DNA from 3 places in the Actinoplanes sp. NPDC051851 genome. Region 1 is predicted to be linked to each of the others. Evidence: riboswitches for the same ligand, from Rfam matches in the RefSeq annotation. Region 1 holds a riboswitch; each other region holds the start of a gene.
What was found. Region 1 has a riboswitch for glycine ahead of glyA (serine hydroxymethyltransferase). Riboswitches for the same ligand answer to the same signal wherever they lie in the genome.
Positions count from the first base shown of each region.

Region 2: it holds a riboswitch for glycine, as region 1 does, so the genes downstream of both, gcvT (glycine cleavage system aminomethyltransferase GcvT) here and glyA (serine hydroxymethyltransferase) in region 1, are expected to answer to the same signal.
Region 3: it holds a riboswitch for glycine, as region 1 does, so the genes downstream of both, gcvP (aminomethyl-transferring glycine dehydrogenase) here and glyA (serine hydroxymethyltransferase) in region 1, are expected to answer to the same signal.

Region 1 covers NZ_JBFAYF010000010.1:200,159-203,426, reverse strand. Annotated here, with positions in the region: gene AB0M08_RS13525 (amidohydrolase) at 1-896, opposite strand, end outside; gene AB0M08_RS13520 (TetR/AcrR family transcriptional regulator) at 1,043-1,636, shown strand; glycine riboswitch at 1,700-1,795, shown strand; gene glyA (serine hydroxymethyltransferase) at 1,932-3,230, shown strand.
Region 2 covers NZ_JBFAYF010000010.1:72,360-75,627, forward strand. Annotated here, with positions in the region: gene gcvH (glycine cleavage system protein GcvH) at 102-452, opposite strand; gene gcvT (glycine cleavage system aminomethyltransferase GcvT) at 452-1,516, opposite strand; glycine riboswitch at 1,646-1,743, opposite strand; gene AB0M08_RS12910 (hypothetical protein) at 1,783-1,965, shown strand; gene AB0M08_RS12915 (metalloregulator ArsR/SmtB family transcription factor) at 1,962-2,306, opposite strand; gene AB0M08_RS12920 (HAD-IC family P-type ATPase) at 2,384-3,268, shown strand, end outside.
Region 3 covers NZ_JBFAYF010000102.1:4,697-7,964, reverse strand. Annotated here, with positions in the region: gene AB0M08_RS44840 (hypothetical protein) at 1-256, shown strand, start outside; gene AB0M08_RS44835 (nucleotidyltransferase domain-containing protein) at 269-916, opposite strand; gene mgrA (L-glyceraldehyde 3-phosphate reductase) at 913-1,914, opposite strand; glycine riboswitch at 1,969-2,052, shown strand; gene gcvP (aminomethyl-transferring glycine dehydrogenase) at 2,131-3,268, shown strand, end outside.

The DNA of each region.
Region 1 (3,268 bases):
GTCCGGCCCAGCGCGGTCAGCGCCCGGCCGTACGCCTCGGTGAGGAAGGCGTCCTGGCGTAGGTCGAGGTAGTCGGGGTGGGACTGGCGGAGTTCGAGGGTGGTGCCGGTGGCCAGGGCGGCGCCGTGGAAGCAGTTGTGGACCCGCCGTTTGAGGTCGGGCATCTGCTCGGCGGTGAGGGTGCGGAACTCGTACTCCAGGCGGGCGCGCTCGGGGATGATGTTGGACCGCCGGCCGCCCTCGGTGACGATGCCGGCGATCCGGAACTCGCCGGGGATCTGCTGGCGCAGCTGGCCGATCGCGACCTGGGCGACGACCGCCGCGTCGGCGGCGTTGACGCCGGTGTGGGGCGCGGCCGCGGCGTGCGCGGCCCGGCCGTGGAAGGTCGCCTCGAAGCGGCTGGACGTCTGCGAGCTGACCTTGACGTCGACGACGTCGACGCCGGGGGCGGGGTGCACCATCATCGCGACGGTGACGTCGTCGAAGGCGCCGTGGTCGAGCATCAGCACCTTGCCGGCGCCGGTCTCCTCGGCGGGGGTGCCGATCAGCTTGACCCGGATGCCCAGCTCGTCGGCGACCGCGGCGAGGGCGATCGCGGCACCGGCGCCGGCCGCGCAGATGACGTTGTGGCCGCAGGCGTGGCCGATCTCGGGCAGCGCGTCGTACTCGGCGCAGACGCCGACGGTCAGGTCGCCGGCGCCGTAGGTGGCGGTCAGCGCGGTCGGCAGGTCGCCGACCCCGTGCTCGACGGCGAAGCCGGCGTCGCGCATCAGGGCGGCGAGCTTGGCCGAGGACGCGAACTCCTCGAACGCGGTCTCCGGTTCGGCGTGCAGGCTGTGGCTCAGCGCCACCAGACGGTCGCGCCACCGGTCGGCAACGGTCCAGGCGAGGGTCATCCAGAACTCCTAAGGAAACGAGGCGTTTCCGAGGCTAGCGTCAGGAAGACGATTTGAAAAGACTCTTCAGCGCTGAAGGAAACGGATAGTTTCCTTGAGGTTCGGCCGGGACCGGTGGTCGGCGCCACACCTGAAAGGATGGGGTGGTGACCGAACAGACCGGCGTCCGCCGTCCGCGCCTCTCGCCCGAGGAGGCACGTGAGCGCATCCTCACCGCGGCCGGTGAGATCCTCGACGCCTCGGGGTACGCCGCCACGACGATGGAGGAGATCGCGGCCCGGGCGGGGATGGCCAAGAAGTCCGTCTACCGCTGGTGGCCGAACCGGATCGTCCTGATCGCCGATCTCCTCGCCCGGCGCAGCACCGTGCACACCGTGCCGGACCAGGGCGACACCCGGGCCGAACTGCTGGAGCTGATCGACACCATCGCCGGCTACACCGCCGGGGCCGACGGCGGGCAACTGCGGCTGCTGCTCGGGTCCATCGACGACGACCCCGAGACCGAGCGCACCATCCTGGCCCGGATCATCGAGCCGCGCCGGGCGCTGGCCCGTACCGTGGTGCAACGCGGCATCGCCCGCGGTGACCTGCCCGCCGACATCGACGTCGACCTTCTCCTGGATCTGTGGAACGGCCTGCTGACCTACCGCTCCGGGTACCGCCGCGCTCCCGTGCTGCGGTCCACGGTGCAGCAGCTGGTCGAGCTGGCCCTGGCCGGGCACACCCCCCGGCTGCGCTGACGATCTTGACCGGCGGGCCCGGTCCGGCTAGCTTTCCTGACCACAACTCAAGACATTCGCCGCAACCCCGTAGCGGGAGAGCCCTCGCCACCCGAGCGAGGCGCCGAAGGAGCAACTTCTCCCTCAGAATCTCTCAGGCACCCGTACCGCAACGGTCTGGCGACTCTGGAAAGTCGGTACGCCCAGGATGCCCCGGGCGTGCCGCGCCCAAGGTGCAAGCCGCCGCGGCGGTGAACCTCTCAGGCCCCATGACAGAGCGAGGGAGGCCCCGACCACGACCGAGGAGCCTTCCGCGTTGAGCACCCGTTTCCCCCATGACCACGAGCGCCCGGCCGGTGGCGCGCTCGCCGTCGACGACCCCGAGATCCACGCCGCGATCGCCGCCGAGCTGGGCCGGCAGCGCGACACCCTGGAGATGATCGCCAGCGAGAACTTCGCCCCGGCGGCCGTCCTGGAGGCACAGGGCTCCGTGCTGACCAACAAGTACGCCGAAGGCTATCCGGGCCGCCGCTACTACGGCGGTTGCGAGCACGTGGACGTCGTCGAGCGGCTGGCGATCGAGCGGGTCTCGGCGCTCTTCGGCGCGGCGTACGCGAACGTGCAGCCGCACTCGGGGGCGAGCGCGAACGCGGCCGCGATGGCCGCCCTGCTCAGCCCCGGCGACACCATCCTCGGCCTGGACCTGGCCCACGGCGGGCACCTCACCCACGGCATGCGGGTCAACTTCTCGGGGAAGCTGTACCGGCCGGTGGCCTACCGGGTGTCGCCGGAGACCGGCCGCGTCGACATGGCGGAGGTCCGGAGCATGGCTCACGAGCACCGGCCGAAAATGATCATCGCGGGCTGGTCGGCGTACCCTCGGAAGCTCGATTTTCCGGCCTTCCGGGAGATCGCCGACGAGGTCGGCGCGCTCCTGCTGGTCGACATGGCGCACTTCGCCGGGCTGGTCGCGGCCGGTCTGCACCCCAACCCGGTGCCGTACGCCGACGTGGTCACCACCACCACCCACAAGACCCTCGGCGGCCCGCGCGGCGGGGTCGTCCTGTCCCGGCGCACCGACCTGGCCAAGAAGATCGACAGTGCGGTCTTCCCCGGTCAGCAGGGCGGTCCGCTGGAACACGTGATCGCGGCGAAGGCGGTGGCCTTCCGGATCGCGGCCACCGCGGACTTCGCCGACCGGCAGCGCCGCACCCTGGCCGGGGCGCGGATCCTCGCCGAGCGGCTCACCGCCCCCGACGCGACGGCGGCCGGGATCGACGTGCTGACCGGCGGCACCGACGTCCACCTCGTCCTGGCCGACCTGCGCCGCTCCGAGCTGGACGGCAGGCAGGCCGAGGACCGGCTGCACCACATCGGGATCACGGTGAACCGCAACGCCGTGCCGTTCGACCCGCGCCCGCCGATGGTCACCTCCGGCCTGCGGATCGGCACCCCGGCGCTGGCCACGCGCGGCTTCGGCCCGGCGGCGTTCACCGAGGTCGCCGACGTGATCGCGGCGGCGCTGCGGCCCGGCTTCGACGAGGCGGCGGCGGGCACGCTGCGCGACCGGGTCGCGGCCCTGGCCGCCGCACACCCCCTCTACCCGCGACTCTGACCGACGCGGTCCGCCCGGACGTGCTCCGGGCGGGCCGC
Region 2 (3,268 bases), 130 kb from region 1:
CGGCGGCTACCGCCCACCGCCTGCTCCGGCCCCCGCCGCGATGGGTGGCTTCCCGGGTGGCGGGGCGCGCCGACTCGGCCCGCCCCGCCACCACACGGGGGCTAACCCGCGGTCAGGGCGGTGTACTCCTGCTCGGAGAGGGTGTCCGGCTCGCCGGTGACGCGGAGTTTGAAGAGCCAGCCGGCGCCGTGCGGGTCACTGTTGATCAGGCCCGGGTCGTCCTCGAGGGCCGGGTTGACCTCGACGACCTCGCCGTCGGCCGGGGCGTAGACGTCGCTGACCGACTTGGTGGACTCGATCTCGCCGGCCACGCCGCCCGCGGTCAGGACCCGGCCCACCTCGGGCAGGTCGACGAAGACGATGTCGCCGAGCGCGTCGGCGGCGTACGCGGTGATCCCGACCGTGACGATCTCGTCGCCGGTCAGCCACTCGTGCTCACGGGTGAAACGCATCAGGACTCCCGGCGGTAGAACGGCAGATCGACGATGGTGGCCTCCTCGTGGGTGCCACGGATGTCCACGAGGACCTTCCCACCCGTTTTATCCGCATGAGTCGCTACATATGCCATGGCGATCGGGTGACCCAGCGTCGGCGAGGGCGCCCCGCTGGTCACCGAGCCGATCGCCGCGCCGGTCTCCGGGTCGAGAATCGCGTACCCGGCCCGTGGGGCCCGGCGGCCGGCCGTCACCAGGCCGACGAGCTGCTTCTCGACACCGGCGGCGGCGACCGCCCGCAGGGCCTGCGCCCCGACGAAGTCCCGCTTGCCGAGCGCCACCACCCGGCCCAGTCCGGCGTGGAACGGCGTGACCGAGACCGACAACTCGTGGCCGTAGAGCGGCATGCCCGCCTCCAGGCGCAGCGTGTCCCGGCAGGCCAGACCGGCGGGACGGGCCCCGGCGGCGCTCGCCCACTCCCAGATCGTCGCGGCGTCCCCGGCGGCGCAGTAGATCTCGTACCCGTCCTCGCCGGTGTACCCGGTCCGCGCCAGCAGCACGTCCCGCCCGGCCAGCGACGCCTCGGTGATCCCGTAGTACGGCAGGTCCGGGAAGTCACCGACGACCGTACGCGCGGCCGGGCCCTGCACGGCGATCAGCGCGCCGTCCGACGGGTCGCCGATCGACACCGCGTATCCGCCGGAGTGCTCGCCGAGCATCGCGCGGACCTTACCCGTGTTCGCCGCGTTCGCCACCACCAGGAAACGATTCTCGGCGAGCCGGTAGACGACGAGATCGTCGAGCACACCGCCGTTCGTGTGGCAGAGCATCGTGTACCGGGCGCGGCCGACCGTCACCGCGGAGAGCCGGCCGACGAGCGCGTAGTCGAGGAACGCCGCGGCGTCCGTTCCGGCGACCTCGAGGCGTCCCATGTGGCTCAGGTCGAACAGGCCGGCTTCTCGCCGTACCGAGGAATGCTCTGCCACATCGGAGCCGTAGCGGACCGGCATGGCCCAGCCCGCGAAGGGGGTGAAGGAGGCGCCGAGGCGCTGATGGACGTCGTACAGGGCGGTGCGTCTCACGGGGGAGGCTCCTCGAATCGGTTTCCGGGCCTCCCTCGCTCTGTCATGGGGCCTGAGAGGTTCACCGTTCTTCCGAACGGCTTGCACCGTGGGCGCGGACTCCGAGGAGCCCGACTTTCCAGAGTCGCCTGAACCATTGCGGTACTGGGGCCTGAGAGATTCTGAGGAAGTAGTTGCTCCTTCGGCGCCCCGTTCACAGGAAACGGGGACTCTCCCGCAGCGGCAGTCGCGGCGATGTCTTCACTTGTGAAACGGGACCCTACCGCATGCCCACTCACCACGCCGCTGACCGGGCATTCGGCAGCCAGACGGTGCTGACGATGGCGAGCTGCATGGTGGCGTTCACACGCGCCACGGCCGGGGCGATCGCCACCCGGCACCTCGATCCGATCGCCGACGCCGATACCGGGCCCGGCCCTCTCCTCCGCCCGGAGACGATCGACCGCTAGGCCGGCTGGGCCGTGGGGCGTTCCGGGTCGATGTGGTCGGCGTGGTGCAGCGCCTGGGACAGCAGGCGCCGGACGTGCTCGTCGGCGGCCGAGTAGTACATGAACGTGCCCTGCCGCCGCGCCGTGACCAGGCGGGACATCCGCAGCTTGGCCAGGTGCTGACTGACCGCCGTCGGGGACGTCCCGGCGATCTCGGCCAGGCAGGCGACCGACGACTCACCCTGCAGCAGCGCCCAGAGCACCTTGATCCGCGTCGGGTCGGCGAGCAGCCGGAACGTCTCGGCGGCGAGGTCGACCTGCTCGTCGTCGGGCATGTCGAAGTCCGGTAACCGCTCGTGCATGCCGGCCAGCCTATCCCACCACCCTTCTGCATACGTACTTGCGTATCTACGTGTCTGCGCAGGTATGCTTCCGGCCCGTGACGATCTTCTCGCTACCGGAAGTTCGATGGGCCACCGCCGCGACCGCGCTCTTCGGGCTCGGACTCGCCGTCCAGCTGGGCGGCGGCCCGGCCGGGGTGTGGTGGGCCTGCTACCTGGCCTGCTACGCCGCGGGCGGCTGGGAACCGGGCCTGGCCGGACTGCGGGAACTCCGCGCCCGGCGTCTCGACGTCGACCTGCTGATGGTCACCGCCGCGATCGGGGCGGCGGCGATCGGCCAGGTCCTCGAAGGCGCCCTGCTGATCGTCATCTTCGCGACGTCCGGGGCACTCGAGGCGCTGGCGACCCGGCGTACCGAGGACTCGGTCCGGCGCCTGCTCGACCTGGCCCCGGAACGTGCGTCACGACTCATCACACCCACACCGTCGCCACCCGCACCACCGTCAGCCGCACCGTCTCCAGCCGCACCACCGTCAGCCGGCACAGAGCCAGCCGGCACAGAGCCAGTCGGCGCAGAGCCAGTCGGCGCAGAGCCAGTCGGCGCAGAGCCCGCCAGCGCTACGGCCGCCAGCGCTACGGCCGCCAGCGCTACGGCCACGGGCGCGGAGGCCACCGGCGCAGAGCCGTCCGGCGCAGAGCCGTCCGGCGCAGAGCCGTCCGGCGCAGAGCCGTCCGGCGCAGAGCCGTCCGGCGCAGAGGCCGCCGGGGAGGAGTTGGTCGACGCGGTCGATCTTCGCGTGGGCGATGTGATCGCGGTACGGCCGGGCGAGCGGATCGGCGGGGACGGCCACGTCGTGGCGGGCCGGAGCGAGGTCGATCAGGCGAGCATCACCGGGGAGCCGCTGCCGGTCGACAAGCAGCCCGGCGACGAGGTCTTCGCCGGAACGGTCAACGGCACCGGTAGCCTGCGCGTCCGGATAGCG
Region 3 (3,268 bases), on a different contig from region 1:
GGAAGTCAACGAATACTTCCGGCGCAGCCGCCGGATCATCGACCAGCTCGCGCCCAGGATCGGCCCGAATCACGGGCCGTTCGTCCTGCAGGCCGCTGGCGCCGGGGCCTGGGACCTGGCGATCACGGATCTTGTCGGTGCCCTGTCGGAGGAGGACGTCGTGATCACCACGGCGGAGAAGGACGCGCTGCGGGAGCTCATGGAATACCTCCAGAAGCCTCTGACGTACCTGGAGCAGATCCGGACCTCGGACTGACGGCCGAAGGGCCTAGAGGTTTCGTTCGCGGATGTCGTGCAGCAGGGCGTCGATCCGGGAGCGGTCGGGGTGTTCGGGCAGGTCCGTCGTGGAAGCGGCGGTGGCCAGGTCCGTGAGCAGTGCGGTCGCCCACGCGGTGACCTCGGGCCAGGGGATTTCGCCGTGTTTGATCGCCAGGAGGCGGTCGCGCAGTGGGGTGACGTCGACCAGGATCTCGCCGGTGCGCAGGACGTGGGCGCCCGCGTGCAGCAGGCGGATCATGTGCATGGCCTGCTTGTGGTTGGTCTCGCCGGTGCGCTCGCGGCGGGCGTTCACCCGGGCGAGCTGGTCGCGGGCGTAGTTGCCGTAGGTCTCGGCCACCCGGCGGGAGAGGAACGCCGCGCGCGCGTCGACCAGCGCCGAACCGTCCGCGGTGATCACCTCGACGATCGGCGACCAGAGCACCTCGAGGACGGTCGGGTTGGCCTGGGCGGCGAGCACGCAGAACCGCTCGACCTCCCAGGAGAACTGCTCCTCCAGGGGGCCGTCGACGTGCGTGGGCGGCTTGTCGAGGCTCCAGAACGCCCGGGTCGGCGCCGCGAAGACGCCCCGCCGATCGTGGTCGGAACCCGGGACCTGGAGTCCGTAGGCGCGGGAACCGACCACGACGGAGAGGATCACAGGTCGAGCACCGTGCCGTCGATGTCGTCCAGCTCGGCCTGCGAGAGCGGCAGGTTGTCCAGCGCGGCGATGTTGTCCTCCAGCTGCTCGACGCTGGACGCGCCGATGATCAGGCTGGTCATCCGCGGGTCGCGCAGCGCCCAGGCGAGCGCCATCTGGGCGAGCGACTGGCCGCGCCGCTGGGCGATGTCGTTGAGCGCGTGCAGACGGCCCAGGGTCTTCGCGTCCAGGGCGTCCTCGTTGAGGAAGACGCTGGTCCGGATCCGCGAGTCGTCCGGGATGCCCTGCAGGTAGCGGCCGGTGAGCAGGCCCTGCTGCAGCGGGCTGAACGCGATGCACCCGGCGCCGGCCTGCTCCAGGGTGTCGAGCAGGCCGTCGTGCTCGGTCCAGCGGTTCAGGATCGAGTACGACGGCTGGTGGATCAGCAGCGGCGTACCCAGGTCACGCAGGATCGCGGCGGCCGCGGCGGTCTGCTCCGACCTGTAGTTGGAGAGGCCGACGTAGAGCGCCTTGCCGGAGCGGACGATCGCGTCGAGCGCGCCCATCGTCTCCTCGAGCGGGGTGTCCGGGTCGGGGCGGTGGTGGTAGAAGATGTCCACGTAGTCGACGCCGAGCCGCTTCAGCGACTGGTCCAGCGACGAGATCAGGTACTTGCGGGAGCCGAAGTCGCCGTACGGGCCCGGCCACATGGTGTAGCCGGCCTTGCTGGAGATGACGATCTCGTCCCGGTGGTGCTTGAGGTCGGTCGCGAGGATCCGGCCGAAGTTCTCCTCGGCGCTGCCGGGCGGCGGGCCGTAGTTGTTGGCCAGGTCGAAGTGGGTGACGCCGAGGTCGAAGGCGCGGCGCACGATGGCGGCCTGCCGGTCGATCGGCCGGGTGTCCCCGAAGTTGTGCCACAGCCCGAGCGAGATGGCCGGCAGGTGCAGGCCACTGCGCCCGGCGCGGCGGTAGGTCATCTTCTCGTAGCGTTCATCCGCAGGGAAGTAAGTCACAGCCACAGCCTAGGCATGCCGATCATGGAGGGGTGCGCTGGTAGGTTTGTCGCTGCCGGCAATACCCGCGCGGGAGAGACCAGTTGGCGCCGAAGAGGCAAATCCTCCCCGGAAACTTTCAGGCAAAAGGACCGCGTGGGCAGGCGACTCTGAAATACCCCATCACGGGGTATGACAGAGGGGGAGGTTGCTTTGTCAGCCTTCTGGAGCCTGGAGTCGCCCATGACCTCGCCGTTCACCCATCGCCACATCGGCCCGCAGACCGACGAGCAGATCTCCATGCTCAAGACCGTCGGGTACGCGTCGCTGGACGAGCTGATGGACGCCGCGATCCCCGAGTCGATCCGTTTCCACGGGCGTCTCGACCTGCCCGAGGGCGCCTCGGAGGAGGAGACGATCGCCGAGCTGCGCGCGATCGCCGACCGGAACGTCCTGGCCACCCCGATGATCGGGCTCGGCTACTACGGCACGCACACGCCCGCGGTGATCAAGCGGAACGTGCTGGAGAGCCCGGCCTGGTACACCGCCTACACGCCGTACCAGCCGGAGATCAGCCAGGGCCGCCTCGAGGCGCTGCTCAACTTCCAGACCATGGTCACCGACCTGACCGGCCTGACCACCGCGAACGCGTCGATGCTGGACGAGGCGACCGCCGTCGCCGAGGCGATGACGCTCTCCAGGAGAGCTTCCACGTCGAAATCCTCGGTGTACGCCGTGGACGCCGACACCTTCCCGCAGACGCTCTCGGTCCTCCGGACGCGGGCCGAACCGCTCGGCATCGAGGTCGTCCTCGTCGACCTGGACCGTGGCGACGCCCTGCCGGACGAGTTCTTCGGCCTGCACCTGCAGTACCCGGGCGCCTCCGGCGCGGTCCGTGACCACGCCGCCCTGGTCGAGGCCGCGCACGCGAAGGGCGCCCTGGTCACGGTCGCCGCCGACCTGCTCGCGCTGACCCTGCTGCGCGCGCCGGGCGAGATCGGCGCGGACGTCGCGGCCGGGACCACCCAGCGCTTCGGGGTCCCGCTCGGCTTCGGCGGCCCGCACGCCGGGTACCTCGCGGTCCGGGCCGGTCTGGAGCGCTCGCTGCCCGGCCGCCTGGTCGGTGTCTCCAAGGACGCGGACGGGGCGCCGGCGTACCGTCTGGCCCTGCAGACCCGCGAGCAGCACATCCGCCGGGAGAAGGCGACCAGCAACATCTGCACCGCGCAGGTCCTGCTCGCGGTGATGGCGAGCATGTACGCGGTCTACCACGGCCCGGCCGGCCTGCGCGCGATCGCCAAGCGGGTGCACGGCCACGCGCTCACCCTGGCCGGCAGCCTGACCGCCGCCGGGATCGCGACCACGCACGGCGCGTTCTTCG